One region of the Sabulicella flocculans genome, then DNA from elsewhere that is predicted to be linked to it. Evidence: predicted binding sites of a transcription regulator. Region 1 holds the regulator's gene; each other region holds the start of a gene.
The links. The regulator LexA, encoded in region 1, represses DNA repair genes until DNA is damaged. The targets are predictions, from matches to a motif close to TGTTCTANNTANGTTC.
Positions count from the first base shown of each region.

Region 2: ACI6QG_RS13080 (S24 family peptidase) is a predicted target of LexA. The motif match lies at 8,707-8,722, and genes of this name have one in related genera.
Region 3: ACI6QG_RS14750 (sigma factor) is a predicted target of LexA. The motif match lies at 7,594-7,609, and genes of this name have one in related genera.

Region 1 is NZ_JBJJBR010000010.1:28,115-38,195, forward strand. Features, by position in the region: gene uvrB (excinuclease ABC subunit UvrB) at 1-1,659, opposite strand, end outside; gene ypfJ (KPN_02809 family neutral zinc metallopeptidase) at 1,692-2,570, opposite strand; gene ACI6QG_RS11200 (hypothetical protein) at 2,673-2,912, shown strand; gene lexA (transcriptional repressor LexA) at 3,037-3,699, shown strand; gene ACI6QG_RS11210 (NAD(P)H-hydrate dehydratase) at 3,716-4,579, opposite strand; gene ACI6QG_RS11215 (histidine phosphatase family protein) at 4,576-5,319, opposite strand; gene ACI6QG_RS11220 ((2Fe-2S)-binding protein) at 5,398-5,892, shown strand; gene ACI6QG_RS11225 (FAD binding domain-containing protein) at 5,889-6,899, shown strand; gene ACI6QG_RS11230 (xanthine dehydrogenase family protein molybdopterin-binding subunit) at 6,899-9,148, shown strand; gene ACI6QG_RS11235 (hypothetical protein) at 9,145-9,447, shown strand; gene ACI6QG_RS11240 (MaoC family dehydratase) at 9,496-9,951, shown strand; gene ACI6QG_RS11245 (LLM class flavin-dependent oxidoreductase) at 9,942-10,081, opposite strand, start outside.
Region 2 is NZ_JBJJBR010000013.1:79,281-89,361, reverse strand. Features, by position in the region: gene ctaD (cytochrome c oxidase subunit I) at 1-695, opposite strand, end outside; gene coxB (cytochrome c oxidase subunit II) at 733-1,566, opposite strand; gene ACI6QG_RS13120 (ArsR/SmtB family transcription factor) at 1,768-2,094, opposite strand; gene ACI6QG_RS13115 (metal ABC transporter solute-binding protein, Zn/Mn family) at 2,178-3,143, shown strand; gene ACI6QG_RS13110 (metal ABC transporter ATP-binding protein) at 3,140-3,859, shown strand; gene ACI6QG_RS13105 (metal ABC transporter permease) at 3,859-4,695, shown strand; gene ACI6QG_RS13100 (metal ABC transporter permease) at 4,692-5,627, shown strand; gene ACI6QG_RS13095 (hypothetical protein) at 5,595-6,257, opposite strand; gene ACI6QG_RS13090 (class I SAM-dependent methyltransferase) at 6,326-7,024, opposite strand; gene ACI6QG_RS13085 (DMT family transporter) at 7,073-7,927, opposite strand; gene ACI6QG_RS13080 (S24 family peptidase) at 7,964-8,620, opposite strand; gene ACI6QG_RS13075 (hypothetical protein) at 8,770-9,213, shown strand; gene ACI6QG_RS13070 (hypothetical protein) at 9,210-9,710, shown strand; gene ACI6QG_RS13065 (hypothetical protein) at 9,857-10,081, shown strand, end outside.
Region 3 is NZ_JBJJBR010000017.1:32,127-42,207, reverse strand. Features, by position in the region: gene ACI6QG_RS14800 (DUF7146 domain-containing protein) at 1-1,342, opposite strand, end outside; gene ACI6QG_RS14795 (ATP-dependent DNA helicase) at 1,335-2,384, opposite strand; gene ACI6QG_RS14790 (hypothetical protein) at 2,384-2,620, opposite strand; gene ACI6QG_RS14785 (hypothetical protein) at 2,617-3,390, opposite strand; gene ACI6QG_RS14780 (HNH endonuclease signature motif containing protein) at 3,387-3,809, opposite strand; gene ACI6QG_RS14775 (DUF6511 domain-containing protein) at 3,822-4,190, opposite strand; gene ACI6QG_RS14770 (hypothetical protein) at 4,288-5,013, opposite strand; gene ACI6QG_RS14765 (ATP-binding protein) at 5,010-5,864, opposite strand; gene ACI6QG_RS14760 (hypothetical protein) at 5,864-6,349, opposite strand; gene ACI6QG_RS14755 (hypothetical protein) at 6,400-6,741, opposite strand; gene ACI6QG_RS14750 (sigma factor) at 6,775-7,353, opposite strand; gene ACI6QG_RS14745 (ImmA/IrrE family metallo-endopeptidase) at 7,653-8,390, shown strand; gene ACI6QG_RS14740 (helix-turn-helix domain-containing protein) at 8,387-8,668, shown strand; gene ACI6QG_RS14735 (hypothetical protein) at 8,737-9,348, shown strand; gene ACI6QG_RS14730 (DUF2924 domain-containing protein) at 9,622-10,081, shown strand, end outside.

The sequences.
Region 1 (10,081 bases):
CAGCGAGGTGCGGGAGCGCAGGAAGCCCTCCTTGTCCGCGTCCAGGATGGCGACCAGCGAGCATTCGGGGATGTCCAGCCCCTCGCGCAGCAGGTTGATGCCCACCAGCGCGTCGAAGACGCCGCGCCGCAGGTCGCGGATGATCTCGATGCGCTCCAGCGTGTCCACGTCGCTGTGCAGGTAGCGCACCTTCACCCCCATCTCCGTGAGGTATTCGGTGAGCTGCTCCGCCATCTTCTTGGTGAGCGTGGTGATCAGCACACGGCCGCCCTTGGCCGCCTGCGCCTTGCACTCGGCCAGCAGGTCATCCACCTGGCCCTCCACCGGCCGGATCTCGCAGACCGGGTCCACCAGGCCGGTGGGGCGGATCACCTGCTCGGCGAAGATGCCCTGGGTGCGCTCCATCTCCCACGGGCCCGGGGTGGCGCTCACGAAGACGGTCTGCGGGCGGAAGGCGTCCCACTCCTCGAACTTCAGCGGGCGGTTGTCGGTGCAGGAGGGCAGGCGGAAGCCGTGCTCGCTCAGCACGATCTTGCGGTTGTAGTCGCCGCGGAACATGCCGCCGATCTGCGGCACCGTCACGTGGCTCTCGTCCACCACCAGCAGCGCGCCCTCGGGCAGGTACTCGAACAGGGTGGGCGGCGGCTCGCCCGGGTTCCGGCCGGACAGGTAGCGCGAGTAGTTCTCGATTCCCTTGCAGACGCCCGTCGTCTCCATCATCTCGATGTCGAACTGCGTGCGCTGCTCCAGCCGCTGCGCCTCCAGCAGCTTGCCCTCGGCCTCCAGCTCCCGCAGGCGTTCCTTCAGCTCCTCCTTGATGCGCAGGATGGCCTGGTTCAGCGTCGGGCGCGGCGTGACGTAGTGGCTGTTGGCGTAGATGGAGATGCGGTCGAAGGCGCCGGCGATCTCGCCGGTCAGCGGGTCGAACTCGCGCAGGTCCTCGATCTCGTCCCCGAACAGGGAGATGCGCCAGGCGCGGTCCTCCAGCTGGGCGGGCCAGATGTCCACGCTTTCGCCGCGGATGCGGAAGCAGCCGCGGGCGAAGGCGGCGTCGTTGCGACGGTATTGCTGCTCCACCAGCCCCTTCACCAGCGCCTCGCGCGGCAGCGTCCCGCCGCGCTCCAGCTTCACCACCATCTTGGAGTAGGTCTCGACCGAGCCGATGCCGTAGATGCAGGAGACGGAGGCGACGATGATGACGTCGCGCCGCTCCAGCAGCGCCTGGGTGGCGCCGTGGCGCATCCGGTCGATCTGCTCGTTGATCTGGGAGTCCTTCTCGATGTAGGTGTCCGTGCGCGGGACGTAGGCCTCCGGCTGGTAGTAGTCGTAGTAGGAGACGAAGTATTCCACCGCGTTGTTGGGGAAGAAGGACTTCATCTCCCCGTACAATTGCGCCGCCAGGGTCTTGTTCGGCGCCAGGATCAGCGTCGGGCGCTGCACCGCCTCGATCACCTTGGCCATGGTGTAGGTCTTGCCCGAGCCGGTGACGCCGAGCAGCACCTGGTCACGCTCGTTCTGCCGCAGCCCGCTGATCAGCTCCTCGATGGCGCGCGGCTGGTCCCCGTTGGGCGCGAAGGGCGAGACGACCTCCAGCCGCGGCCCGTGCTCGGGAATCGGGCGGCGGACCGGGGTGAACAGGACGGGGGCCAGCATGTTCATGGCAACGGATATGGAACATCAGCGCCCGGAAATCACCCCCGGAAGGTGTCGCAGGCCGCGACGCCTTCCGCCTGCAGGCCGCGGCGGAACCAGGTGACGCGCTGCTGGGCGCTGCCATGGGTGAAGCTTTCGGGCCGCACCGCGCCGTGGCCGGCCTGGATGCGGTCGTCGCCCACGGCGGCCGCGGCGGCCAGGCCTTCCTCGATGTCGCCGCGCTCCAGGATGCCGCGCATCTCCTGCGCGCGCTGCGCCCAGAAGCCGGCCATGCAGTCCGCCATCAGCTCGGTGCGGACGGAGATGGCGTTGGCCTCGGACCGCGCGCCGGCCTGCTGCTGCGCCCGCTGGGTGGCCGGCAGCACGCCCAGCAGGTTCTGGACGTGGTGCCCCACCTCGTGCGCGATGACATAGGCCTGCGCGAAGTCGCCCGGCGCGCCGAGGCGGCGCTGCAGCTGGGCCATGAAGTCGAGGTCGATGTACACGCGCCGGTCCAGCGGGCAGTAGAAAGGCCCCATCTGCGCCTGCGCCGTGCCGCAGCCCGACTGCACCGCGCCGGAGAACAGCACCAGCCGCGGCGGCTCGTAGGTACGGCCGGCGCGCTGGAACTCGCGGGTCCAGACATCCTCCGTCGAGGCCAGCACGCGCGAGACGAAGCGCGCGCCCTCGTCATCCGCCGCCGGGCGCTGCGCCGGCGCCTGTGCCTGCTGCTGCGCTGGCGGCGCGCCGCCATCCAGCTGGTTCAGCACCACGCCCGGGTCCACGCCCAGGAACATGGCGATCAGCGCGATCACCACCACGCCGATGCCGCCGCCGGCGATGCCGCCCCGGCCGATCGGGAAGCCGCCGCGCCCGAAGCCACCCTGGCCGCGCCGGTCTTCCACATACTGGCTCTCGCGCTCGTCATCCATCCGCATGGCCGGCCCTCCACCCTGTCCCTGCCGCGAACGCGCGCGCCGGGCTTCCGTTTGCGTCAGCGTGGCACCGGATGATATGCGCCGCCAAGCAAGGACGCGACGATGCCCGAGGATGTGGACCCCGACGACCTGTTCGTGACGGACGACGCCTACGCCGCCGGGCGCAAGGCCTTCGCCGACGGCGCGAGCGTGCTGGAGAACCCGATGGCCCAGACCGGGGACTGGGGCAAGGCGTGGTTCGCCGGCTGGCTGGACGGCCTCGCCGACGCGGTGACAGGGCAGGACCGCGGCCGGGCCGCGTTCGCCCGCCTGCTGCGCAAGGATCGCGCGGAGCCGTTCTGAGCCGGGAAAAATAGAACGCCCTGACAACTTTCTGTTGACCGGCATGGGGGAACCTACCTAGAACATAAGGCGATTCGATGGGGAACCCCCGCCCATGCTCACGCGCAAGCAGCACGAGCTGCTCATGTTCATCCACAAGCACTTCACCGCGACGGGCTTCTGCCCTTCCTTCGAGGAGATGCGCGCCGCGCTCGACCTCAAGAGCAAGTCCGGCATCCACCGCCTGATCACCGCGCTGGAGGAGCGGGGCTTCCTGCGTCGCCGCGCCCACCGCGCCCGCGCGCTGGAGGTGGTCCGCCTGCCCGAGGAGCTGACGCGCCCGCCGCGCGCCGAGGTCACGCAGCTGGACGCCGTGCGTGCCCGGCGCGCCGCCACGCAGCCCTCCATCCCGGTGCGGCCCGGCCACGGCGCCCTGCCGCTGATGGGCCGCATCGCCGCCGGCACGCCGATCGAGGCGCTGCGCAACCCCACCGAGATGGTGGAGGTCCCGGCCGACCTGATGGTGGGTGGCGAGCACTACGCGCTGGAAGTCGCGGGCGACTCCATGATGGAGGCCGGCATCCTGGACGGCGACATCGTGGTGATCCGCCAGGGCGACACCGCCGACAACGGCGCCATCGTGGTGGCGCTGATCGACGACAACGAGGTGACGCTGAAGCGCCTTCGCCAGCGCGGCAACGCCGTGGCGCTGGAGCCGGCCAACCAGGCCTATGAGACGCGCATCTTCGCCGCCGGCCGCGTGAAGGTGCAGGGCCGGCTGGTCGGCCTGATCCGCAAGTACCACTGAAGGCGGGCGGCCGCTTTCAGCCGGCCGCCGCCAGCAGCGCGGGGAACTGCCCCGGCAGCTCCCGCGCCAGGAAGCCGGGCGGCCCCAGCGCCCGCCCGGCCTGGGCGTGCAGCCACACCCCCCAGCCCGCCGCCACCAGCGGCGGGGCGCCGCGCGCCAGCAGGCCGGTGATGGCGCCGGCCAGCACGTCGCCGCTGCCCGAGGTCGCCAGCCCCACCCCGCCGCCTTCCACCATCAATGCGGCACCTTGCGGCGTCACCACCTGGCTGTGCTGGCCCTTCACCACCACCACCGCCTGGAAGCGCCGCGCCGCCCGGCGCCCGGCGTCCAGCGGATCTTCCTCCACCTCGGCGCGGCGGATGCCCAGCATCTGCGCCATCTCGCCGGCATGGGGCGTCAGCACCAGCCGGCCGCCGTGGCGGCCGATGCTGTCCGGCTCCAGCCCGCAGATCGCCGCGGCGTCCAGCAGGAAGGCGACGGGGCGGCGCACCCCGCGCAGCAGCGCCCGCGCCAGGGCGCCGGCCTCCTCCGGGTCCATCATGCCGGGGCCGAAGCCCACTGCGTCCACCCGCGCCGCCAGCTCCTCCAGCCGGGGCGCGGCTGCCGGGCCGATGCCGCCCTCCGCCGTTTCCGGAAGGGCGACGACGCGCGCTTCCGGCAGGCGCAGCGCCAGGCCGGGCGCCACGGCGGCCGCGGTGGCCACCTGAAGCTTGCCCGCACCGGCGCGCAGCGCCGCCTCGGCCGCCAGCAGGATGCCGCCCGGCACCTCGCGGCAGCCGCCGGCCAGCAGGACGCGGCCGCGCGAATCCTTGTCGGTCGCCGCCTCCATCGGGGGCAGGGGGTTGGCGCGCAGCCACGCTTCGTCCAGCACGTCGGTCATCGCGCCCCCGTCACCCGCTCGGGTTCCGCCGTCACCGGGGTGCCTTCCTCGCGCAGCGGCGCCACCCAGTTGGCCCGGTGCAGCACCAGCCCGCCATGCGGGCCCGCCGCCGGGTCCAGCCGGTACTCCGTCACGCCGCAATTCGGCACGTCGCCGGCGCGGTCCACTGCCAGCACCTGTTCCTCGTCCATGCGCTCCAGCAGGTAGCGCATGCACAGCACGACCACCTGGTGCGCCACCACCAGCACGCGCTCCCCGGCGTGGTGCAGCACGATGGTGTCCAGCGCCGAGCGCAGCCGCAGGATGACGTCGCACCAGGACTCGCCGCCCGGCGGCCGGTGGTAGAACTTGCCCAGGATGCCGCGCAGCTCCGCCTGGTCCGGGTGCATGGCTTCGATGCCGGCGCGGGTCAGTCGGTCCAGGATGCCGAACTCCTTCTCGCGCAGGCGCTCGTCCACGCAGACCGGCACGTCCAGCCCCGCGGCGTCGCGCAGGATCTCGGCCGAGCGCCGGGCGCGCAGGTAGGGCGAGCACAGGATGACCTCCGGCGCCTGCGCCCGGAACCAATGGCCCAGCGCCGCCGCCTGGCGCTCGCCGAGGGGGGAGAGCGGCACGTCCACGTCCCGCCCGCCGGTTTCGATCACGTGCGCGCCCGCGGCGTCCGCGGCGTCGCGCGCCACGTTGCCCAGGCTCTCGCCATGCCGGACCACCCAGAGCCGCTCGGGCCAGCGCTGCGCCATCGCCACCTTCCCATGAAGCGCAACGCCAACGCGCCGCCCCGGCCCCGCGTTGCCCGGCGGACCCCAAGGGAGGCCCCCATGCCCGACGACCTGTCCCCGCGCGGCCCCGAGACGCTCGCGGTCACGCTGACCGTGAATGGCGAGGCGCGGCGGCTGCGCCTGCAGCCCTGGACCACGCTGCTCGATGCCCTGCGCGACCATCTCGGCCTCACCGGCTCCAAGAAGGGGTGCGACCACGGGCAATGCGGGGCCTGCACCGTCCTTCTCGACGGCAAGCGGGTGAATTCCTGCCTGGTGCTGGCCGCCAGCAAGGAGGGCAGCGAGGTCCGCACCGTGGAGGGCCTCGCCGCGCTGGACGGCACGCTGCACCCGCTGCAGCAGGCCTTCATCACCCATGACGCCTTCCAGTGCGGCTACTGCACGCCCGGCCAGCTCTGCTCCGGCGTGGCGCTGCTGGAGGAGGGGCACACGAGGAGCGAAGCCGAGATCCGCGAGTGGATGAGCGGCAACATCTGCCGCTGCGGCGCCTATCCCAACATCGTCGCCGCCATCCAGGAGGCCGCTTCCCGATGAGGCCCTTCAGCTTCTCCCGCCCCGAGGCGCCGGCGCTGGCCATCGCCGCCAAGACGGCGCAGGCGCGCTTCCTGGCCGGCGGCACCAACCTGGTGGACCTGATGAAGTACGACGTCGAGCGGCCGCCGGCCCTGCTCGACCTCGGCCGCATCGAGGCGCTGCGCGAGATCACCGAGAGCGGCGGCACGCTGCGGATCGGCGCGCTGGCCACCAATGCCGACACCGCCGCGCACCCGCTGGTGCAGCGCCACGCCCCGCTGCTGGCCGACGCCATCCTGGCCGGCGCCACGCCGCAGCTGCGCAACATGGCGACGACCGGCGGCAACCTGCTGCAACGCACGCGCTGCCATTACTTCTATGACCGGCAGACGCCCTGCAACAAGCGCGAGCCCGGCACCGGCTGCCCGGCGATCGGCGGGGTGAACCGCATCCACGCCATCCTCGGCGCCTCCTCCTCCTGCATCGCCACCCACCCCTCCGACATGTGCGTGGCGCTGGCGGCGCTGGAGGCGGTGGTGGTGGTGCAGGGGCCGGAAGGCGAACGCCGCATCCCCATGGCCGGGTTCCACCGCCTGCCCGGCGACGAGCCCTGGCGCGACACCACCCTGGGCGAGCGCGAGCTGATCACCGCCGTGGAGATCCCCACCTGGGAGACCGGCGGGCACCGCACCTACCTCAAGCTGCGCGACCGCCTTTCCTACGCCTTCGCGCTGGTGTCGGTGGCGGCGGCGGTGACGCTGGAAGGCGGGCGCATCACCAAGGCGCGCGTCGCGCTGGGTGGCGTCGCCCACAAGCCCTGGCGGGTGGCGGAGGCCGAGGCGCTGCTGGAAGGCCGCGCGCCCGACGAGCCCGCCTTCGCCGCGGCGGCGGAACGCCTGCTGCACGGCGCGCAGGGCCAGGGCGAGAACGACTTCAAGGTCGAGCTGGCGCGCCGCGCCATCCCGCGCGCCCTGCACCAGGCGGCGGCCGGCACGCCGCAATCCCATGTCGAGAAGGCGATCAGCTGATGCTGCACGACCCCGTCATCGGCACGCCGCGCGACCGCGTGGACGGCCCCGCCAAGGTCACCGGCGCGGCGCGCTACGTGGCCGACTTCGCCGCCGGAACCCCCATCCTGCAGGCCCATGCCCTGGGCAGCGCCATCGCGCGCGGCCGCATCCGCGCCATCCGCACGGAGGCCGCCGAGGCGGTGCCCGGCGTGGTGGCGGTGTTCACGCACGAGAACCGGCCCTCCGCCGCCTTCCGCGGCAGCGCCTACCAGGACCAGGTGGCGCCGCCCGGCCAGCCGCTGCGGCCGCTCCATGACGACCGCATCCTGCACAGTGGCCAGGCCATCGCGCTGGTGGTGGCCGAGACCTACGAGGCCGCGCGCTTCGCCGCCAACCTCATCGAGGTTTCCTACGCCGAGGAGCCCTGCCACACCGACCTGGCGGCGCGGCTGGACAGGGCGCGGCACCCTTCCAAGAAGCGGTCCGGCACCAGCCCACCCCCCGCGCCCAAGGGCGATGCCGACGCGGCGCTGGCATCGGCGCCGGTTCGGATGCAGGCGCGCTACGTCCACGGCGCCGAGCACCACAACGCCATGGAGCCGCACGCCACCACCGTGATCGTCGAAGAAGGCGGCAAGCTGCTGATCCACGACAAGATCCAGGGCGTCACCAACACGCAGGAATACGTGTGCAGCGTGTTCGGCCTGAAGAAGGACGACGTGCGCGTGGTCACGCCCTTCCTGGGCGGCGGCTTCGGCTCCGGGCTGCGGCCGCACCACCAGTGCTTCCTGGCGGTGATGGCGGCGCTCGCGCTCGGGCGCTCGGTGAAGCTGGTGCTGCCGCGCGACCAGCAATGGTCCATCGGCCACCGGCCCGAGACGGTGCTGGACATGGCGCTGGGCGCCAGGCCGGACGGCACCTTGCTGGCCATCAAGCAGGAGGCGATCGCCGCCACCTCCTCCTACGAGGAATACCAGGAAACGGTGGTGAACTGGGTGAACCTGCTCTACCCGGCGCCCCACGTGAAGCTGGACCACCGCTTCGTCCACCTGGACATCGAGACGCCGCTGGACATGCGCGCCCCCGGCGCCCCCACCGGCCTGTTCGCCGCCGAATCCGCCATGGACGAGCTGGCGGAGAAGCTGGGCATGTGCCCGCTGGCGCTGCGCCTGCGCAACCACGCCGACACCGACGAGAGCAGCGGCAAGCACCACACATCCAAGGAGCTGCTGGCGGCCTACCAGCTCGCCGCCGCGCGCTTCGGCTGGGCCGGCCGCCCGCTGGCGCCGCGCATGATGAGGCAGGGGCGGGAGCTGGTCGGCTGGGGCATGGCCACCGGCGCCTGGGAAGCGCAGATGCAGAAGCACCAGGCCCGGGTGCTGCTGGACGCCGAGGGGAACGCCACGGTCGGCGTCGCCACCGGCGACCTGGGCACCGGCACCTACACCATCCTGGCGCAGATCGCCGCCGAGGAGCTGGGCCTGCCCATGGAGCGCGTCACCGTGCTGCTGGGCGATTCCTCCTTGCCCTACGCCCCTGTGTCCGGCGGGTCCTGGACCGCGGCCTCCGCCGGCTCGGCGGTGGCCGATGCCTGCGCCCGGCTGAAGGCGGAGCTGCTGCGCCTGGCCCAGGCGCAGGGCGAGCTGCTCGGCGCCTCGCTGGAGGATGTGCGCTTCGCCGGCGGCCGCGTGGCGCGCTGGAGCGACGCCGGGCGCGCCCTGCCGCTGGGCGGGGTGATGCGCGCCGCCGGCCGCGACCGGCTGGTGGCCGATGGCAAGGCCGGGCCGGACATGATGACGCAGCTGCGCTACTCCTCCCACGCCCATGCCGCGGTCTTCGCCGAGGTGAGGGTGGACGAGGAGCTGGGCCAGGTGCGCGTCACCCGCGTGGTGCAGGCGGTGGCGGCTGGGCGCATCCTCAACCCCAAGACCGCGCGCTCGCAGATCATCGGCGGCACCGTCTGGGGCATCGGCATGGCGCTGCATGAGGAAAGCCAGGCCGACCACCGGCTGGGGCGCTGGATGAACCACAACCTCGCGGAATATCATGTGCCCGCCAACGCGGACGTGGAGGGCATCGAGGTGATCTTCGTGGAGGAGCGCGACCGGCTGACCAGCCCCATCGGGGTGAAGGGCCTGGGCGAGATCGGCATCTGCGGCACGCCGGCGGCCATCGGCAACGCCATCTGGCACGCCACCGGCCGGCGCATGCGCGAGCTGCCGATGACGATCGAGCGCGTGCTGGGCCTGAAGGCGCCGCGCGCATGAGGGCCTGGCTGGCGGCCCTGCTGCTGGCGCCGCTGCCGGCGCTGGGGCAGGGGGCGCAATGCTGGATCCCCTATGCGGGCTTCGAGGAGAAGGTGCCGCACCTCGACCTCGACCGCTGCCCGGATGACGACCCGAAGCCGGAGGAGGGGTTCTGCCGCGTCATGGTCCAGGGCAACGACATCTACATCTACGCCTTCCGCCATGACGCCGCCGCCGGCGGGCCCTGCCTGGTGCGGGTGGACCGCATGCCCTTCAACGACTGGGTGCGCGCGCGCGGCGTGACCAACCCGGCGCGCTGACTGGACGCGCCGTCCCCTCCGGGCGATGCTGCCCGGAGGAGGATTGCCATGCTCGAGATCGCCACGCCCGCCGCCCTGTCCGACTGGGTCGGCAAGAAGCTGGGCACCAGCGAATGGTTCACCGTGGACCAGAAGACCATCGACCTCTTCGCCGAGGCGACGGGCGACCACCAGTGGATCCACGTGGATGTCGAGCGCGCGGCGAAGGAGATGCCGGGCGGCAAGACCATCGCCCACGGCTTCCTGACGCTGTCGCTGCTGCCGCGGCTGGCGCCCTCGGTCTATCGCGTCGTCAACCGCTCGCGCGCCATCAACTACGGCACCAACAAGGTGCGCTTCACCGCGATGGTTCCGGCGGGCTCGCGCGTGCGGCTGCACCTGACCTGCAAGGCGGTGGAGCCGATCGCCGGCGGGGTGCGGGTGACGCTGGAGAACGAGATGGAGCTGGAAGGCAGCCCGCGCCCCTGCCTGGTGGCCGAGACGCTGGCCCAGGTCTACGACTGACGGTGCGCGGCGGCCGGGTGCGGCGCCTCCAGGCGCGGCCCGGCGCCCAGCAGCTTTTCCCGCAGCGTGCCGGGGGCATGGGCGGTGCGGAAGGCGCCGCGCCCCTGCAATTCCGGCACCAGCAGCTCCA
Region 2 (10,081 bases), on a different contig from region 1:
TTGCGGTCGGTGATCAGCATGGTGATGGCGCCACCCAGCACCGGCACCGCCAGCAGCAGCAGGAAGGCCGTCACCAGCATCGCCCACACGAACAGCGGCATCTTGTGCAGCGTCATGCCCGGGGCGCGCATGTTGAAGATGGTGGTGATGAAGTTCGCCGCGCCCAGGATGGAGGAGGCGCCCGCCAGGTGCAGCGCGAACAGCGCCATGTCCATGGCCGGGCCGGACTGGTACTCGGCGTCCGACAGCGGCGGGTAGATGGTCCAGCCCGCGCCGGCGCCGCCGCCCACGAAGAGGGAGGCGCCCAGCAGCATGAAGGCCGGCACCAGCAGCCAGAACGAGATGTTGTTCAGCCGCGGGAAGGCCATGTCCGGCGCGCCGATCATGATCGGCACGAACCAGTTGCCGAAGCCGCCGATCAGCGCGGGCATGATGACGAAGAACACCATGATCAGCCCGTGGGCCGAGACGTAGGCGTTCCACATCTGCCCGTCGGCGAAGATCTGCATCCCCGGCTGCTGCAGCTCGAGGCGCATCAGGAAGGAGATGCCGATGCCGACCAGCGCGGCCACCAGCGAGAAGATGATGTAGAGGGTGCCGATGTCCTTGTGGTTGGTGCTGAACAGCCAGCGCGCCACGAAGCCGGGCTTGTGGTCGTGGTGGTCGTGGCCGTGGGCGTCTGCCGCATGTGCCATGGGGTCTGCCTCTTCTCGCTCTCTCAGGCCCGCGCGGTCAGCGCTGCGCCTGAGCGATGGTGATGGGGTCGGCCGGCTGGGCCGCAAGGGTCGTTCCGGCGGGCGCCGACGCGAAGCGGGTGCGCGCCGCGGCCACCCACTGCTCGAACTCCGCCGCGGGCACGGCGCGCACCACGATGGGCATGAACCAGTGGTTCACCCCGCAGATCTGGTTGCACTGGCCGTAATACACGCCCGGGCGGTCCGCCTTCAGCCACGTCTCCATGGTGCGGCCCGGGATGGTGTACTTCTGCACGCCCAGCGAGGGGACGAAGAAGGAATGGATGACGTCCGCCCCCTGGGTGATGACGCGCACGGTGGCGCCGGCCGGGATCACCAGCGGCTCGTCCACCTCCAGGTTGCGCAGCTGGCCGGGGCGCAGCTCCTCGTCCGCGATGGGACGGCTGTCGAAGTTGAAGCCGCCATGGTCGGGGAAGGCGTAGTTCCAGTACCACTGCCGGCCCACCACGTTGATGGTGATGTCGGCGTCGCGCGCGCGGTCCTGGTAGTAGATCAGCCGGAAGGACGGGATGGCGATCACCAGCAGGATCAGCACGGGGATGACCGTCCAGGCGATCTCCAGCGGGGTGTTGTGGCTGGTCTGGCTCGGCACCGGGTTGGCCTTCTCGTTGAAGCGCCAGACGCAGTAGGCCAGCAGGGCCGCCACGAAGATGGTGATGGCGACGATGATCCAGAACACCATGGTGTTGAAGGCGTGAATCGCGTCCTTGATCGGCCCGCCCGAGGCCTGCAGCCCCATGCCCCAGGGCACCGGCGCGCCGAGGTTCGTTTCCGAAGCCAGCGCCCCGCCCATCGCGAGCAGGACGGCCACCGCCCCCAGCCCCAGAACACGTCCGATCCGACCGATCACGCCATCATCCCCGCGTCGTTCGGCGGCCACCCTGGCCGCCATCTGCGCGCGCGGAACCCGTGTCCAGGCCCCGGCGCCATGCGCCCGGACCATAAGCGCAGAAGCCGCCCCGAACAAGCCCGCGGGCCCACGCCTTGCGCCGGCGCAAGCCTGTCCCACTTGTCACGATCCGGCTTCGATCTCGGCCTCCGCCACGTCCTCGGCCACGTGGTCCGCCATGTCCGTCAGCATGGAGCGGATGTGCTGGTCGCCCACCACGTAGAAGACCATCCGCCCGCGCCGGTCGGCGTTCAGCAGCCGCGCCGCGCGCAGCAGCCGCAGGTGGTGCGACACCAGGCTGGCCGAGATGCCCAGCGCCTCGGCCATCGCGCCCACGCTCACCGGGGCGTCCAGGCAGGCCAGGATGATCTTCAGCCGCGTCGGGTCGCTCATCAGGCGGAACATCTCCGCCAGTTCCACCACCTCGTCCTCGTTCACCCGTCGCGCCATCGGGGCAGCTTCGCCCGCCCCTCCCCTTGACGCAAGGACGCAGGCGCCCAAGCTGCCCCAGCACAAGCCCTTGATAACATTGGATGAATGAAAAGCTGAACACCTATCGAGGCATCGGCCGCCGCGCGCTGCCCCTGCTGGCCCTCGCCGCGCCCGCCGCCCTGCCGGCCCGGGCGCAGGGCGCGCGCCCCCTGGTGGTGGCCACCACCGCCATGGTGGCCGACATCGCCCGCAGCATCGGCGGCGCCGCCTTCACGGTGGAGACGCTGATGGGCGAGGGCGTGGACCCCCACCTGTTCCGCCCCACCCGCGCCGACCTGGCCCGGCTGCTGCGCGCCGACCTCGTGCTCGCCAGCGGGCTGCGGCTGGAAGGGCGCATGACGGAGGTGCTGGAGCGCGCCGCCGCCACCCGCCCCGTCGTCGCCGTGGCGGAGGCCCTGCCGCGCGACGACCTGCGCCGCCACCCGGACTACCCGGACGCCGCCGACCCGCATGTCTGGATGGACCCGGTGCTGTGGGCGCGCTGCGCCGCCCCGGCCGCCGCGGCGATGGCGGCGCTGCGCCCGGGCTTCGACGCCGCGCCGGGGCTGGCGCGCTTCCAGGCGGCCTGCGCCGGCCTTGCCGACTATGCCCGCCAGGCGCTGGCCCCCATCCCGCCGGAGTCGCGCCTGCTGGTCACCGCGCACGACGCCTTCGCGTATTTCGGCGCCCGCTTCGGGCTGGAGGTCGCCTCCATCCAGGGCTTGTCCACCGAGGCGGAGGCGTCGCTGGCCCGCATCGAGGCGCTGGTGGCGCAGATCGTGTCCCGCCGCGTCGCCGCCGTGTTCCCCGAGGCCTCCGTGCCCGACCGCGCGGTGCGCGCCCTGCTGGAAGGCGCGGGGGCGCGTGGGCAGCGGGTGGCGCTGGGCGGCGCGCTGTTCAGCGACTCGATGGGCCCGCCGGGAAGCTGGCGCGGCACCTACGAGGGCATGCTGGACCACAACATCACCACCATCGCCCGCGCCCTGGGCGGCACGGCGCCGGAGCGCGGGCTGCGGGGCCGGCTGTGAGCCCGCTGGCGGTGGAGGACCTGTCCGTCACTTATGGCGGCCGCGCCGCGCTGGCGGGCGTCACCTGGGCGGCGCAGGCGGGGCTGACGGCCATCCTGGGGCCCAACGGCGCCGGCAAGTCCACCTTGCTGAAGGCGGCGCTGGGGCTGGTGCCGCACCAGGGCACGGCGCGCTTCCTGGGCCAGCCGCTGGACGCGGTGCGCGGCCGCGTCGCCTACCTGCCGCAGCGCGCCACGGTGGACTGGGACTTCCCGGCCACGGCGGAGGAGGTGGTCGCCATGGCCCGCCTGCCGCGCATGCGCTGGTGGGGCGGGCTGGACCGCCCGGCGCGCGCGGCCGCCCGCGCCGCGCTGGAGGCCGTGGGCATGGCGGACTTCGCCGGCCGGCAGATCGGCCGCCTTTCCGGCGGGCAACAGCAGCGGGTGATGCTGGCCCGCGCCCTGTGCCAGGGCGCCGAGGTCTTCCTGATGGACGAGCCCCTGGCCGCGGTGGACGCGGTGACGGAGCGCGCCATCCTCGACGTGCTGCACCGGCTGGTGGCGGGGGGCGCGGCCGTGCTGATGGTCCACCACGACCTGTCCCTGGTGGCGGAGCACTTCGACCACGTGCTGCTGCTGGCCGGCCGCGTGGTCGCCGCCGGCCCGGTGCGCGAGGCCTTCACGCCCGAGGCGGTGGCCGAGGCCTTCGGCGGCCTGCCGCGGCTGCTGCCGGCGTGATGCCCGGCCACAACACCCTGGTGGTGCTGCTGGGCTGCGCCGCGCTGGGGCTGGCCGCCGGGGTGGTGGGGGTGCTGGCGCTGCTGCGCGGGCGCGCCCTGCTGGCCGACGCGCTGGGCCACGCCGCCCTGCCCGGGGTGGTGGCGGCGGCGCTGCTGGTGGCGGCGCTGGGCGGGCCGGCGCGCGCGCTGCCGCCGCTGCTGCTGGGCGGCGCGCTGTCGGCCGCCGCCGGGCTGTGGGCGCTGCGGCGGCTCACCGCCTCCGGGCGGCTGCGGCCGGACGCCGCCATCGCCGTCGTGCTGTCCTCCTTCTACGCGCTGGGCGCGGTGGGGCTCTCGGTGGCGCAGGCCATCCCCGGCGCGGCGCAGGCCGGGCTGTCGCACTTCATCCTCGGACAGGCGGCGACGCTGACGGCGGCGGACGCGCTGGTGGCGGGCGCGCTGGCGCTGGGCTGCGTCGGCGTGGTGGCGGCGCTGTTCCAGCCGCTGCGCGCCCTGTGCTTCGACGAGGCGCACGCCGCCGCGCTGGGCCTGCCGGTGCGCCGGCTGGACGCGCTGCTGCTGGCGCTGATCGGCGCGGTGACGCTGGCCGGGCTGCCGGCGGTGGGCCTCATCCTGGTGGTGGCGCTGCTGGTGGCGCCGGCCGCGGCGGCGCGCCAGCTCGCCCACCGGCTGGGGCCGGCGCTGGTGCTGGCCGGCGGCTTCGGCGCGGCCTCCGGCGTGGCGGGCGCCCTGCTCTCGGTGCGCCTGCCCGAGCTGCCGACGGCGGCCGCCGTGGTGCTGGCCGGGCTGGTGATCTTCGGCGGGGCGCTGGCCCTGGGGCGGCGCGCGGCATGAGCACCTTCCTGCAGCTGGACGCCCCGGCCCTGCTGGCCGCCGCGCTGGCCGGCGGCACCTGCGGCCTGCTGGGCGGCTTCCTGGTGCTGCGGAAGGAGGCGCTGCTGGGCGACGCCATCTCCCACGCCGTGCTGCCGGGCATCGTGGCCGGCTTCGCGCTGACCGGGCTGCGCACCGCCTGGCCCATGCTGCTGGGCGCGCTGGCGGCGGCGCTGCTGGCCACCGCCGCCATCACCCTGGTGCGGCGGCGGGCGCGGCTGGAGGCCGGGGCGGCCACCGGCCTCGTGTTCACCGGCTTCTTCGCCCTGGGCCTGGTGGGGCTGGAGCTGACGGACGCCCGCGCCGCCGACCTCGACCTCGACTGCGTGCTGTTCGGCCAGATCGAGACGCTGCTGTGGCTGGAGGCGACGGGCTGGCGCTCCCTGCTCGACCCCGCGGCGCTGGCGGGGCTGCCGCGGCAGCTCGGGCTGCTGGCGGCGGTGGCGGCGCTGGCGGCGGGCTTCGTGGCGCTGTGCTGGCAGCCGCTGCGCCTGGTCTGCTTCGACCCCGACCTGGCGCGCGCCCTGGGCCTGCGGGTGGAGCGGTGGGAGCTGGCGCTCAACGCCCTGATCGCCCTGGCCGCCGTGGCCGCCTTCGAGGCGGTGGGCTCCATCCTGGTGGTGGCGCTGCTGGCCGGGCCGGCGGCGGCGCTGCGCTTCCTCACCGACCGCTACGCGGTGCAGCTCTGGGGCGGGGCGGCGCTGGGGGCGGGGCTGGGCGTGGCCGGGGTGCTGCTGGCCGGCCCGCTGCCGGCGGCGCTGGGCGCGCCCGTTGCGCTGAACGCGGCCGGCGTCATCGGCACCCTGGCCGGGCTGTCGGTGGCGGGGGCGATGCTGCTGGCCCGCCGCCCGCCGCCGACATCAGGTCGCGAGGTCGCCGCCGCGCGGCGCTGAAGCCGGCCCGGATGGCTGCTTGCCGCCGGGCAGCGGCGCCTCGGGGCCGCGCTGGTGCGGCTGGGCGGCGCCGGGCGGCCGCGGCGCCGGGGCACCGGGCTTCGCGGGCGCCGCCCCATCCGTCTGCGCGAGCACGCAGCGGGTGAACAGGTCCAGCGTGGCGGAGGAACCGGCGAGGCTGACCGACCACGGCGTCTCGCTGCCGTCGGGAAAGGCCACGGTCATGCGGCTGCCGGCGCGGAACTGGTTGGTGAAGGGGCGGAAGGCGTCGCCCTGCACCCGCCACTGCACCATGGTGCCGTTGCCGGTGGCGCCCTGGGTGGTCCAGGGCGGGTTGCCGTCCACCGCCAGCGTCACGCGCAGGGTGGTGCCGGGCGGGATGCGCCAGCCCTGGCCGAAGGCCTGCACCACGAAGCCCGGCGTGCCCATGTACCACTTGAAATGGAGGGACCGGCTGCGGTTGGCGTTGCTGACGGTCATCCCGCACAGGCGCGTGCCGTCCTGGGACCGCCCGCCATAGGCCTCCCAAGCGCCGGCGCCGCCCAGGCGGGAGGTCTGCGCCAGCGCGGGCGCCGCGGCGGCCAGCACCCCGGCCAGGCCCAGCCCGATGCCCAGAAGCGCCCTGCCCATGCTGCCCCCTTCGCCCTCGCCACCCGTCCATGATGCCATGTCCGGGCGGCGCGGGGGAACCCGGGGCCTCAGCCGGGGTTGCGCACCTCGACCAGGGTGAACAGGCTCAGCGGCGGGCAGTGCTGCACGCGCTCGATGCGCGCGGCGCCGCGGTCCAGCAGGTCCTCCAGGCGGAAATCCGGGTGCCAGCCCAGGATGCGCGCCAGCGGCGCCGTGGTGCGCTCCACCCACCAGCGGAAGCCGTCCTCCGCCGCGAAGTGGTTCACGAACAGGAGGTGCCCGCCCGGGCGCACCACGCGCGACATCTCGGCGAACAGGGTGCGGGCGTTTGGCACCACGGAGGCGGTGAACATCGCCACCGCCACGTCGAAGGAGGCATCGGCGAAGGCCATGCCCTCGGCGTCCATCTCCAGCAGGCCGCGCACGGCGCCCAGGCGCTCCTTGGCCACGCGCTCCTGCGCCTTCAGCAGCATCTCGCGCGACAGGTCGATGCCCGTCACCTCCAGATCGGGGCGGTAGTGCGGCAGGGCCAGGCCGGTGCCCACCCCCACCTCCAGCACGCGCCGCCCGGCGGAAAGGGTCAGCCGGTTGACGGCGTCCACCGCCGCCCGGCGGCCGAAGCCGGAGACGCCGCCGAACACCAGGTCGTAGACGCCCGCCCAGCGCCGATAGGCGTCGCGCACCGAATCCGCGTCCAGCGCGGCGCGGGGGTGGGCGCGGTCGCCCTCCGAGATGCCGAAGGTCGAAATGTTGCAAATCCCTTCCAATCGGGGCGGGGACCGTTACCAAGCGCCGCCGGGGGGTGCAAGCGCCGATCAGCCGGGGCGGCCCCGCTGCGGCAGCGTGGCCAGCACCCCGCCCAGGGCGATGACCAGCGCGCCCAGCAGCGTCCAGCCATCCGGGCGCTCGCCGAACACGAGCACCCCGGCCAGCGTGGCCCAGACCAGCTGCGAATAGGACAGCGGCGCCAGCAGGGAGGCCGGGGCGCGCGCATAGGCCATGACCAGCAGCCCGTGCCCAACCGCGCCCAGCAGCCCCACCCCGGCCAGCAGCGCCCACTGCCCCGCCGTGGGCGGCGCGAAGACGAAGGGCTGCAGCAGGCTGGCCGCCAGCGTGGCGGCGAGGCCGGTGTGGAAGATGGTCACCCGCGCGTCATCCAGCGCCGCCAGGCGCCGGGTGAGGATCTGGTACCAGGCGAAGCCCAGCGCGGTGCCCAGCGGCAGCAGGTAGCCCCAGTCCGGCACGAAGCCGGTGAGGAAGGGCGGGCGCAGCGCCACCATGACGCCCGCGAAGCCGATGCCCACCCCCAGCCAGCGCCGCGCCCCCACCGGCTCCTTCAGCACCAGCGCCGCCAGCGCGATGGTCAGCAGCGGCGAGGCGAAGCCCACCGCCGTGGCGTCCGCCAGCGGGATGCGAGACAGCGCCGTGGCGAACAGCAGCGAGCAGCCCAGCAGCGTGAGCGAGCGCAGCGCCTGCAGCCCCGGCGCGCGGGAGCGCCAGGGCAGCCGGCCGAGCCAGAGCCGGAAGAACAGCGCCACCGCCGCGAAGGAGAACAGGAAGCGCGCCCAGATCACCTGCGCCGGCGGGAAGCCGCCCGTCATCCACTTGATGGAGGTGTCCATCGCCACGAAGATCAGCAGGGCGAGGAGCTGGAGCAGGACGCCGCGCAAGGCCATGGCGCAGCATAGGCGACCGCCCGGCGGCGGCTACTGGCTGGCCCAGAGGATGCGGTGCATCCACTGCACGTCCTCCAGCTCGAAGGCGTAGGCGGGGTAGGCGGGGTTCAGGCTCGCCAGCTCGATGCGCCGGGCCGACATGCGGCGCAGTTCCTTGGCCATCACCTCGCCCAGTCGGGTGCGGACCACCACGCGGTCGCCGCGGCGGATGGGGGCGGCGGGCGAGATGATGACGACGTCGCCGTCGCGCAGCACCGGCTCCATCGAATCGCCCGAGATCTCCAGCGCATAGGCGTTGGGGTCGGGGATGTCGGGCAGGGAGATCTCGTCCCAGCCGGCGCCGACGGGAAAGCCCGCATCGTCGAAGAACCCCTCGCCGCCGGCCTGCGCCAGGCCGATCAGCGGCACGCGGCGCTGCACGCCGCGCGGGGCGTTGCGCGGGGCGGAGGGCAGCGCCGCCTGGCCGGACACCAGGGCGGCGAAGCTGTCCAGCCCGACCTGGGTGGCATTGAGGACCTTGGCGACGCTTTCGGTGGAAGGCCAGCGGGCCCGCCCGTCGGGGCCGATGCGCTTGGAAGGGTTGAACGCGGTCGGGTCCAGCCCCGCCTTCCTGGCCAGGCCGGACGCGCTGAGGCCATTCTCGGCCGCCAGCGAATCGATGGCGCGCCAGATGTCGTCATGCTTCACGCTATGGACGTTTATAGGCCCATCGTCAGCAAGCAATAGGAAAATGTTGCTTTTTTCCGCTTGCCCGGCTTTGCAACCTCAGGTTATGTTCACGTTCTGTTCAGCAGGCCGAATCGGCCCGCCGGACCCAACGAACGGAGAGACTGCCCATGCCCGCTGCCCCCCGCCCCGGCCACTCGCCGGCCCTGTCCACCCTGCGCCAGGCCGTGCCCTTCGCCTCGGCCGAGGAGGCGTGGATCTGGACCATGGCGGCCCTGGTGGCCCGGCGCGAGGGCGCGCGCATCACCGCCGGCAAGGGCCTGGTCGCCCGCCCCTGCGAACCCGACGACGTGCTGAAGTGCCTGGACCGCTTGTACCGCCAGCGCCGCATCGAGATCGCCCATGCCCGCATCATGCGCATCTGGGGCGAGCGCGGCGCCGCCCCCGACCCGCGCCACCTGTCCGAGCGCGGCGATTCGCGGCTGTGGCGCGAGGCGATGAACCGCCTGGAATGGCCCCTGCGCGTCAAGGGCATCGTCGCCGGCGCCCCGGCGGCGCGGCCGGAGGAAGGGGCGGCCATCATCCCCTTCCCCGCCGCGCCCCAGGCCCGGTGAGCGGCCTTCCCGCGCCGGACCAACCCTCCGAGACCCCGCCGGGCCCGCCCGGCGGGGTCCGTCGTTTCCGGCACGACGCCGCGGCCGAGGCGGAGGTGTTCGTGGTGTTCTCCGGCCGGGCCGACCACGCCTGGCTGCGCCTGCTGCACCCCGGCTTCCGCCACTGCTTCGCCGCCCTGCGCGACCCCGGCGGCTGGACCGTGGCGGACCCGCTGACCAACCGCCTGGTGCTGACGCGCCTCGACCTGCCGCCCGCCGCCGACCTGCCGCGCTTCTACCGCCGCGCCGGGCTGACGGTGCTGGGGCCCTTCGCCCCCGCCGCCCCGGGCCGCGGCGGGCGGCTGCTGCTGTCGCCCTTCTCCTGCGTGGCGCTGTGCCGCGCCCTGCTGGGCCCCGCGGCCCCGCGCGCCTGGACTCCGCATGGGTTGTATCGCGGCCTCCGGCGTCTCGGTGAGTCTAGGAAAAAATCCTTGACTTCGGCGGTTCCCCGCGGCTAGACCACCGGTGTCAACGGGCGAGTTGCGTCCGCTGGCATCCTCTCCCCTCCGCTGCACGAACTGGAACGCCCGGGCCCTTTCGCAGGTCCCGGGCGTTCCGTTTTTGTTCGGTTGGGAACCCCCATCACCACAGGAGATGCCGCGCCATGGGAGGCCTGTTCCGCACCCCCAAGCCGGTGGTCGTCGAGGCGCCACCCCCGCCGCCCGCCGCCGCCGCCGTGCCCGCCGCCCCCGCCCCGGCGCAGGTGGCCGAGCAGTCCCGGACGGAGGCCCGCGCGCGCGTCCGCGGCGGCATCGCCGGCACCATCGCCACCGCGCCGGCCGGGGTGCTGGCGCCGCTGGCCGTCGCCCGCCGCTCCCTGCTGGGCGAG
Region 3 (10,081 bases), on a different contig from region 1:
CCTTGGCGTTCAGTTTGCGCCAGTCGGCGAGCTTGGCGAGCATGTGGCGGAAGCGCTCATCGCGCACCGTGACCACCGTGGGGCGACCGTCATCGTCCGGGACGACCCATGTGGGCTCACCAGCAAGCCGGAAGAGCCAGGGCGAGCGGTTCGCTCCGAGGACGAGGCTCCAGGCGCGGCCGGTGGCACGATCCAGATTGCCCTCATCCGCACGCGCGGTGGGGAGTGGATGCGCAGGCTCCACAAAGCCGATGGGCAGGTGCCGGCCGGTCTCGGATTCCAGGGTTGGCGGCTCGGGTGCGCGGCTGCGCATTGCCTGGTCGACGAGCGTGGCGATCGCCTCCGCACCGTCACGCTGCAGCATGTCGTTGAAGTCGTCGCCCGTGCGTGGAGGCATCGCGATGGACACCTCGCGCCCCTCGAGGCGGAGCTTTGCGGCGGTGGCCTCGGCAGCGCGCATGCCCGCGCCGGAGGCGTCATGGTCGGCCAGGATGACAATGCGCCTGGCCTCGGGCGGGAGCAGCGCCTGCTCGAGGCCCGTGGTGGAGAGCGCGGCCCAGACGGGCAGCCCGGGGCATGCCTGCATGGCCGCAAGCCCGGTCTCAATCCCCTCGCAGAGGCCGAGCACGCCATGTGGGCCGAGCGGGGCCAGCCGCACCGTGCCACCCCCGCTCCGGCCGAGCACCATGCGCGGCTTGGGGATGTCGGCCTTGCGGACCGTCTCGCCGTCCTCGGCGAGGTAGGTGCGGTGCACCGCCACCATCTCGCCCGCGAGGTTGCGGACCAGCGCGACCATCGCCGGATAGCCGGCCTTGGTCTCGAAGTTCGCGAGGTCGGGATGAAAGAGCAGCTCTGCGCCCTCGGGCACATGCAAGCCTCGCCCCAGCAGATAGCGTTCCGCTGCCGTGCCATGGATCGGCTGCGCATGCTCCCGGATGAAGGCGATATCGCGCGACGCATCCCGGTCTGGCTTGCGCGCCGGCGGGGGTTCCTGACGCGCGGGCCCTTCGCCGGCCCAGCCCGTCATCTCCGCCGCGTGTGCAAAGAGCGCCCGTTCCTCCAGGCCCGTGGCATGGGCCAGCGTCGAGAGCGGTCCACCGCCATCGCCGCCATCGAAATCGTGCCAGTCGCCGGCGTGCTCGCCGCGCAGCATGATCACGCAGGAGCCCGACTGCCGCGGCGGCGCGCCCTGAATGTTCGCCAGCCGCCACTCATCGCCCTGGCGCCGGCCGTTCGGGAACATGCCCGGCACCCAGGCCTGCGCGGTGTCACGCAGCCGCTGAACGATGCCCTCGAGGTCGTAGCGCGCCGGCGCTGCGCCCGCGTCGTTCAGATCAATCAAGGATCACCAGCCCGCGCTCGGCGCGCGTGATGGCGGTGTAGAGCCAGCGCCGGCGGTCCTCCTCGGTGCGGGAGAGGCCGTCGTCGTAGACGATCACATTCTCCCACTGGCTGCCCTGCGCCTTGTGGCAGGTGATGGCGTAGCCCCAGGAGGTCTCGACGAGGCCCCGCAGCTCTCGCCAGTCGCGCCGAAGGCGCTCCCGGTCGTAGCGCACGTGGTCGTCGTAATGCCCCTTGTAGAAGCGGTGCCGGCCGGGGATGGCGACGCCATCCTCGGTGGTGATGGCGGCCGAGAAGGCGAAGTCGCCCTCGTGCTGAATCTCCGCCAGCGATAGGAACATGCCGTTGACCAGGCCAAGGTCGTGGCGGTTCTTGAGGCAGATGAGCTTCTCCGCGCCGCCGGCGGGATAGGGCGCCGGGAAACCCGCGACGGCCTTCATCTGGCTGTTCAGCCAGCGCCGCGTGTCGTTGCGGCCGCAGATGACCTGGCCGCCCCGCAGCATTTGCTCCGGCCGCACCGCGTTGCGCGGAAGCTTCCAGACATGCGCGTCGTGCTCGCCGACGGGAATGTCGTGGCCCTGCCGCGCCAGGGTGGCGAGGCGGATGATGGCGCTCTCGCCGGCCTGGCGGTGAATCTCCGTCAACATCACGTCGGGCGTGGCCTCGGTGAAAGCGCCCGCGCCCTCAATCGGGGGGAGCTGCCCCGGATCGCCCAGCACGAGGATCGGCTTGCCGAAGGCCAGCAGGTCTGCGGCCATCTCTCGGCCGACCATGGAGACCTCATCCAGCACGATGAGGCTGGCGTCGCGCGCGAGGGACTGCTCGTTCAGCAGGAAGGAGGGCTTGTGGATGTCGGCGAGACGCAGCTGCAGCTTGCTGATCTGCGTCTCCGCAAAGGCGCGCTCGGCCACGCCCATACGGCGCAGATCGCGCTGCAGGTCGAACAGCTCCTTCTCGACGCGGGTGATCTCCTCGGGCGTCGCCTCCGAGACGCGGTAGATCAGGGAGTGGATGGTGGTGGCGGGCGTGCCCTTGCGGGTCATCACGAGCGCGGCCTTGCCGGTGAAGGCCGCAAAGAGCACGCCCCAGCGAAGGAGGCGTCGCGCGTCATGGGCCGCAACCCGAGTGCCTCGATCGCGGCGGCGGTGATCGTGCTCTTGCCGGTGCCGGCATAGCCGAACAGGCGGAACACCTGCTGCTGGCCGCGCCGGTGGCGGTACCACTCCAGAATGTCGGCGATGGCCGCCGCCTGCTGAGGCGAGGGGGTGACGCTGCTCATGCGGGCGCCTCCCAGCATCGCGTGGCGTAGGGACAGAAGCGGCAGAGGAAGAAATCGGCGTGGGCGGCGATGCGCGGGGGCAACTCGCCGGCCTCGGCAGCGCGGAGGATGTCGACGGCTCGGTCGGACAGGCGCTGCGCCTCGCTGGCATCGAAGGGCACCGCCTCGTGGTGCAGCGCCAGCGTGTCCCGGTTCAGCGCGGTCAGCAGCGCCATCTCGAGCTGGAGATAGGCCATGTAGAGCTGCACCTGCGCGAAGTAGATCGGCTTGGAGAGACGCAGCCCGCGCTTGACCAGGTCGGTCCATGATTTCTGGCCGAGTGCCTTGTGCTCCCAGAGGGATGGCCAGCGGATGCCGACATCTGGCCCTGCGACGATCACCCCGTCGGCGTGGCCGCGCAGCTTTCCGCCTGCAACGGCAAAGCCGAACTGCTCGCCATCCGCGCCACGGTCGCGCAGGTCGAAGCCTGCCTGGCGAAGCCATCGGATGGAGAGTGCCTCGAACTGGTGTCCCGCATCGAAGACGCGGAGGATGCTGCCGTCGAAATCGCGGCCTGCATCCTTCGGCGCGTGCGCCACCTCGTAGACCAACTTGCGGGCGCAGGCTTCGCCGACGCGGCTGCCGCCAAGATAGTCGCGAGGGCGCTGCCGCTGATGGCGCGCAACCAGCGCGGCATCGACATGCGCATTGATGCGCGCGGTGGTGTCGGCCACGCCGTGCGCGGCGCGTCCATAGACCAGGCCGGATTGGTGGTTGAGGTCGAGCGTCATGGTGCTGCGACCTTCCGACGCCCCTTCACGTAGGGGCTGTTCTCCCCGACGCGCGAACGGCAGTAGTCGAGGAAGCGAGGCGCGTTGAGTTTCTCCTTCTGAGTTCCCCACCGCAGGTTGCTGGCGCGATTGTTAGCCGCGTTCTCGTCGAGGTGCATGACCACCGCACCTTCGAATGGAGGCGGCCCGTGGAACGCCTCGGCAACGAGCCGCGCCACTTTCCATGTGCGCTCGCCGACTGTGGTGACGAAGCGCCCGTCGAGCTTGTTCCACACGCCAAAGGTTGGCGTCCCGCCGTAGGGGCGCTCTCCGCCATTTGGCATGGGGCCGCGATACGGTGTGATCATCACGCGCCCCTCGCTGCTGGCCAGAACGCCAGTCAGGCTGGGAACATCGCGCCAGACTTCACCGGTGCTCATGGCAATGCTCCCTCAGCTAAAAGGAATTGGGTCGTCGAGCGGATCGCGCTCGGCTGCCTGGCGCCGCATCGAGGCCTGGAACCCGTCGACACAGGCCTCGATGATGCGGTCGATCTCCGCCGCGCTTCGGTCGTGGAAGGGCGCCATGAGCCGGAGCTCCACCAGCACCTCGGCGAGCGGCCGGCGCGCGTCCTTGATGGCGCGCTCCTCCATCTGCGTCTTGTCGATCACGCCGGCACCCCGTCCGGCCAGCGCGCCGCCCGCTTCGCAACACTGCATGCTGCAGAAGCGGTAGCTCGGCATCTCCGCCCAGCGCAGCTGATGGGTGTAGCCGAAGCCCCGCGCCTCGCGCCCGCAGAGCGCGCAGGTGAGGCGCAGCACCTGGTCCGCGGGCGAGCAGCCGCGTGGCGGCGACGCAGGTTGGACCGCAGCGCGCGGCTGTGCCGATCGTGTCCAGCGACGACGAACCACCGGCGCATCAGCCGTTCAACCAGGATGGCCCGTTGCCGATCGGCGCCTGCAGCGGCGGCGATGCAGGCGAGGGCGCTGCCGGCCGGTCCCAGGCACGCGGAGCAGATGCGGCACTCGGAACCGTGGCCTGTCCCGCCCAAGCCGGCGGAGCCGTCACGGACGCAGCGGCCGGACGTACCAGGCGCGTGCTCGGTGCAGCCGGGACCGGCTCACCGGCCATGACCTTCGCGTATTCCGGCTCGCCCGGCAGCACGACGCGGTCCAGGCGGCTGCTGTCGCCATAGCGCGGATCGCTGGCCGGCTCGACGCGAATCTTGGCCGCGAAGGTGATGCCGTGCAGATCGGAGAGCCCGCGCAGCACCCGCTTGCCACGCGCCGCCTCCGACATGTCCTGCGGGTCCAGCCCGCAGGCGCTGTCGATCATCGCCCGGAAGATGCCCTTGGAGATCTTCCAGCCAATCGACACACCCTGCTCATCCACCTTGCCGCCGACGACGGTAAAGGTCTGCCAGAACTTCCGCCGGATATGCGGGCCGGCGGTGACGGTGAATTCGCAATCCAGCATGCGCACATCGCTGCCAGGCGTCTTGGTGGGCTTGAGCAGGCCGCGATCGTGCTCGCCCTGGCCGTCGAGCCCGCCCTTGCGCAGCTGCATCGTGACCTTCACGAAGCTGCCATCGGGAATGAGGTCGGAGCCGCGCGGCAGTTCGGCATCGTTCATGTCATAGGTCATGGCGTCACTCCCTTGGCAGCATTGGTGCTGGTGGCGTTGATCTTGCGGAGCAGGGTCGCGAGGTCGGCAGGCTCGGTCTCGCTGAGCCGGCCGGAGCGATCCTTTGCCGGCAGGCCGAAGCTGTTGGCGGCGGTGCACACAAAGCGCCGCTCGGTCCCGCGCTCAGGGTCATGGCGCCAGGCGTCGCCGTCCCGCGAAAACAGCCCCATCGTGACGACCTGATCGACGATGCCCGGGAGTTCGCGCGCGGCCTTGCCGCCCTCCATCTGCGGCTGCCACGTGACCTTGCCGAACTCGTCAGTGACCTTCTCCAGAATGCCGACCATGATCGTGGTCTTGCCGGGTGCGTGCTGGAGGTGCTTCAGCAGGCCGATGACCTCGCGGGCGAGCAGGCCGTAGGCGCCGCGGGTGTCGGGTTTGCCGGTCTTCTCCGAGAAGGCCTCAGGCCGGGTCTTGGCCCAGGCCATCGCTTGGCGCGTGAGATCGGTGATGCTGTCCAGGAACACGATGGATTTGCCGGTAAGCAGCCGCACCAGGTCGGGATGCGCCGCGGTCAGGTGCTGGTAGTGCGCCTCCGAGAAGAAGCCGTTCGGATCGGCGGCAGGGTTCACGCCACCGATCAGGCAGGCGAGGTCGATCGCATCCTTGAAGCAGCGAATGGGGATGCTGTCGCCGGGCCAGTCCTGGACGGACTTCATGCCAGCCTCGAGATCCACGCAGAGCGTGGTCTCGTGCGGCAGCGTCTTGACCAGCGTGGTCTTGCCGACGCCGCTCGGGCCGAACAACGCCATGGTGGTCTTGTTCGCGACGGCGGAGAGACGCTCGTCCGCGGTGACGATGCGCAGCGGCATCAGCGCGCCTCCCTGGTGGCACCATCCGGCGCGTACCCGCCGTCGCGCAGCTCGCGCTCGGAGCAGATCGTCAGGCGGTAGACCGCTCGGCCAGTCCGCACCGTGCGGGCCGGCTCGAAGGCCTGGCGGATGCGCTCAGGCCAGGCGGCGTAGGCGCGCTCCGAGACGCGCAGCGCCGTCTCGATGTACTCGGCCGGGTCCTCGCCGCCCGCGCGGATCTGCTCGGCGAGCGCGGCGAGGCGCCGACCGTCCCACTCCACGCGCTTCGGGAGCTCGACCGCGACCTCCACCGCGCCGTCCTGGAACCGCACCGTGCCGGTGTCCTTGCCGGCGGCAGCGCGGGCGCCGATGGCGCGCTGCTCGTAGCGCAGCGCCACCGCGGCCTCGATCCAGTCCTGCAGGCGCTTCGCGGCCTCGACCGCCTCGCGCGCGTCGGCCTGCAGCAGAGCGAGGTGCTCGGCCGGCAGTGCTATGACCTCGCCCACGGGCAGATGACGGACGCTGTCGAGCGTCGGCCGATTGCTGCGCCCCTCCATCAGGCGGCCTCCGCCAGCAGGAGCGGCAGGACCGCGGACGCGATGCGGCGCGGACGGCGGCGGGCGACGAGGATGTACTCGTAGTCCTCGAAGCCGCGGCGACGCTGCAGGAGGTCGGCGAGGCCCGCCTCCGCCAGCTTCCAGGCGCGGTTCGCGAGCCGCGCGAGGGCGGTGCGCTGCTCGATGGGGAGGCAGCCGAGCTGCGGGCAGAGCTGCCGCGCCAGGGCGCCTCGGTGGTAGACGAGGGCGTCGCCGGGGCCGGCGGCGCCGAGCCAGGCGCAAAGCGCCGCCTCGCTGAGCGGGCGCTGCGTGGTCGGGGTGTCGGGGATGCGTGTGTCCATACTCGGCCCTACCCAGGCTCTTGCCGATCCGTCTCAGGCCACCGCGGTGATGCCGGCGGCGAGGAGCCGGAGGCGCATTTCCGCTACGCGGCGGTAGAGCACCGAGCGAGGAAGCGGGCCGCGTCGGCCGAGCTCGTGCGGGGTGTGCTCGACCAGGGCCGCGCAGATCGGATGGTCGCGCCCGTCGAGCGCGGCGCCGGCCCGGTCCAGATCGAGCCGTCGCTCGACCGCGGCCACGGCATCGGTCTGCTGACCGCACCAGGCGGCATAGCCCTCCGATTCCGGGATCACCTCGGCCAGGGTGAGGTGCTCCTCGCCGGTGCCGGGCAGCGGGTCATCGAGGCCGCGCTCGTCGCGCGCGGCGCGCTCGCGACGGAAGCGCTCGGCGAGCCGGATGCCGCGGTGCCGGAAGCAGACGGTGGCGAAGGCCTCGAGGGAGCCGCGGGCCGGGTCGAAGGCAGCGAGCCGGCCGAGCAGGTCGAGCAGCATCTCCTGCTGCACGTCCTCCCGCTCGTGGGTGGGCAGCCGCGCGATGCGGCAGACACGGTGCGCCTCCCGAGCCGCGATGGGGTGGAGGCGCGAGAGATCGGCGAGCGAGAGTGGCTGCGGCATCGGCGGGACGGCTCCGGGTGGGTGGGCTGTAGCGCCCGGAAACAATCACGCCACGGAGCCGCGGGTGGAGGCGCAATGGGGCGGAATGGGGAATTGGACGCCGCGCCGATCTATTCCCCAATGCAGTATCAATAACTTAGGCCGCGGAGCCCGACACCGCTGGACGAACATCGCCCCATTCGCACCCGCGCTGGTGCGTGCTCGCCCGGGCCGTGGGAACGGTGGATATCGGGGAGAAGCGAACAAGAGAGGAACATAGTCATTGACGAATCGCGCAACGATCTGGCACGCCTCGGGGCATGACGATCGTCGTGCAGTACCCGCACCACGCCGCCTCCGGCGCGCCTCGGCCGCTCTCGGCCGAGGCGCTCTGGGCCGTCGCCGCCCAGGTGCGCCGCCAGGCCATGGCCGGGCACGAGGGCTTTGCGCTGGGCGCTGAGGCCCTGGTCGCCGCGGCGCGCGAGGTCCGCGCCAACGGGCGCGCGGTCGCCGTGGCCTGGGACCTGGCGCATCCCGTGCACGACGAGGCAGGGGTGCCCGTGCTCGGCGTCTGCGAGACCGATCCGGATCTGCCGGACACCGCGCTGGTGTCGGTCAATGCGCGCATGGTGGCCGGCCGGCCGGATCTCGCCGCCAGCACCGCGGCGCACGAACTCGGCCACGTGCTTTTCGACATACCCGCCGCCCTGGGGGCGCCGGCGCGCCGCTACCGCTCCGTCACCGCCGACCCGGACGCGCTGCTCGACCGCACCGCGGCCGCCTCCGAGCGGCGGGCGAACGAGTTCATGGGGGCGCTACTCGCCCCGCCGGTACCGCTGCACCTGCGGCTGCTCCTGCATGCGCGGGCGGAGGGCTTGCGCACCGTCCACGCCGCGCACCGCGGCCGGCAGGGCAGCCGCGTGCTCGCGGCGGGCAACCCGCCCGACGCGTTGGCAGGCGTCGTCGCCGCCGTCGCCGGCGACTTCGGGGTATCGGATCGGTTCGTGCGGGTGCGCCTGGCGCGCTACCGTCTGGTGGAGGGAGGGATGCTGCCGTGAGCTTCGGGTCGGTCGTGCGCGAGCGCCGTACCGCGCTCGGCATTGGGCTCAACGACTTCGCCGAGCGCCTGGAGATCTCGCCGGCCTACTGGTCGCGGATCGAACGCGACCACGAGAAGCCACCGCGCGACGAGCTGATCGAGCGCGCCGCCGCCATCCTCGGCGTGCGCATGGACGATCTATTCGTGGAGGCGCAGCGCCTGCCGCCCGACATGCGCAAGGACATGGCCAAGGTAGTGCTCGCGTACCGGCGGATGCGGGCCATCAACAAGGGGTAACTGCGGTGGCGCCGAGGATCCTGAGGAAGCCTTGCTACGGTCTGGCGGAGCTGTGCCAGCGCTGGTCGGTGACCGAGCTCGACATTGCGAACTTCGCCATCGCCGGCGAGCTGACGCTGTCGGTCGTGGTGGTCAGGCTGCCGCTCGAAGAGGGCTCCGTCGAGGAGATGGAGGATGGGCACTTCGTGGACATCCCCGAGCGGCAGCATTGGTTTACCGGCACGCTCGACCTTTGGCCGCACGACGTCTGGCAGGTGATGACGGCCGGTGGCCATGACGTCACGTCGTTCCGAGCGGACCAGGGTCGCTATCGCAGTCTGTGGTCACGTGATGCCGACACGGACGCCTTCAACGTGCCCCGAGACAGGCTCGTCCTTCGCCACGTGGAGCTCGAGCGCTTCGAGGCGGCACAGGAGGTGGCAGCGGCCGCGCCACCACCGCCGCCGATCCGCGTCGGAGCCCGGGGCGCGGCGCCGAAGTACGACTGGGACGAGTTCTGGTGCGAGGTCGCCGTGTCGATGCAGTTCGACGGCATGCCGGCGAGCCAGGCCGCGATGGTCCGGCGCATGGAGGACTGGTTCGCCGCGCGGGACCAGCATCCCGACCGCAGCACCGTGAAGAAGAAGATCGCCTTGCTGTGGCGGCGGCACCAGGAGGCGCTTGCCCGCCTGCCGGCCTGAGCGGTGGGACGGATTACCGGGGCGGCGGGTAGGTCCATGTGTGAGCACCCGACCGAAGCCGCACACGAACCTGCACCTGCCGCCGCATCTTCGCGAGGTATGCGACCTACTCGCGCGCGGCCTGCTGCGGCTGCGCAGCCGCGCTGCCGAGGATCTCGCGCGCGATGCCGAAGACGGCCGCGGGCTCGGAGACGTTCGCCTACACTCCACCGCCCGGCAGCGCGTCCATGCGAACCCCAGGAGAAAGGGAGTCGCATGACCCGACCATCGAACATGAAGGCGAAGCAGGGCAGCGCCGCGCCGCCGGCGCCCATTGTGCCGAAGATCCCGCCCGCGCAGGTCCTGCCGCGCCTCGCGGCGCTGCAGACAGCGACGGCGACGGAGCTGAAGGACCAGTGGCGGGCCCTGTTCGGCAAGGAGCCGCCACCCTTCAACCGGCCGTACCTGGTCAGTCGGCTCAGTTACCGGGTGCAAGAGCTCGCATATGGGGGCCTCAAGCCGGAGACGCGGGCACGGCTCGAGGCGCTGGGTGAGCAGCTCGACGGCGGCAACGTGGTGCTGCGCCGGGTCCGCGCCGACAGCCGGCCGCTGCCGGGGACGCGGCTCATCCGCGAGTACGACGGCGTGCAGCACGTGGTCACGGTGCGCGCCGACGACTTCGAGTACGAGGGCCGACCCTATCGGTCGCTTTCCGCCATAGCTCGGCACATCACCGGCACGCGCTGGAACGGCT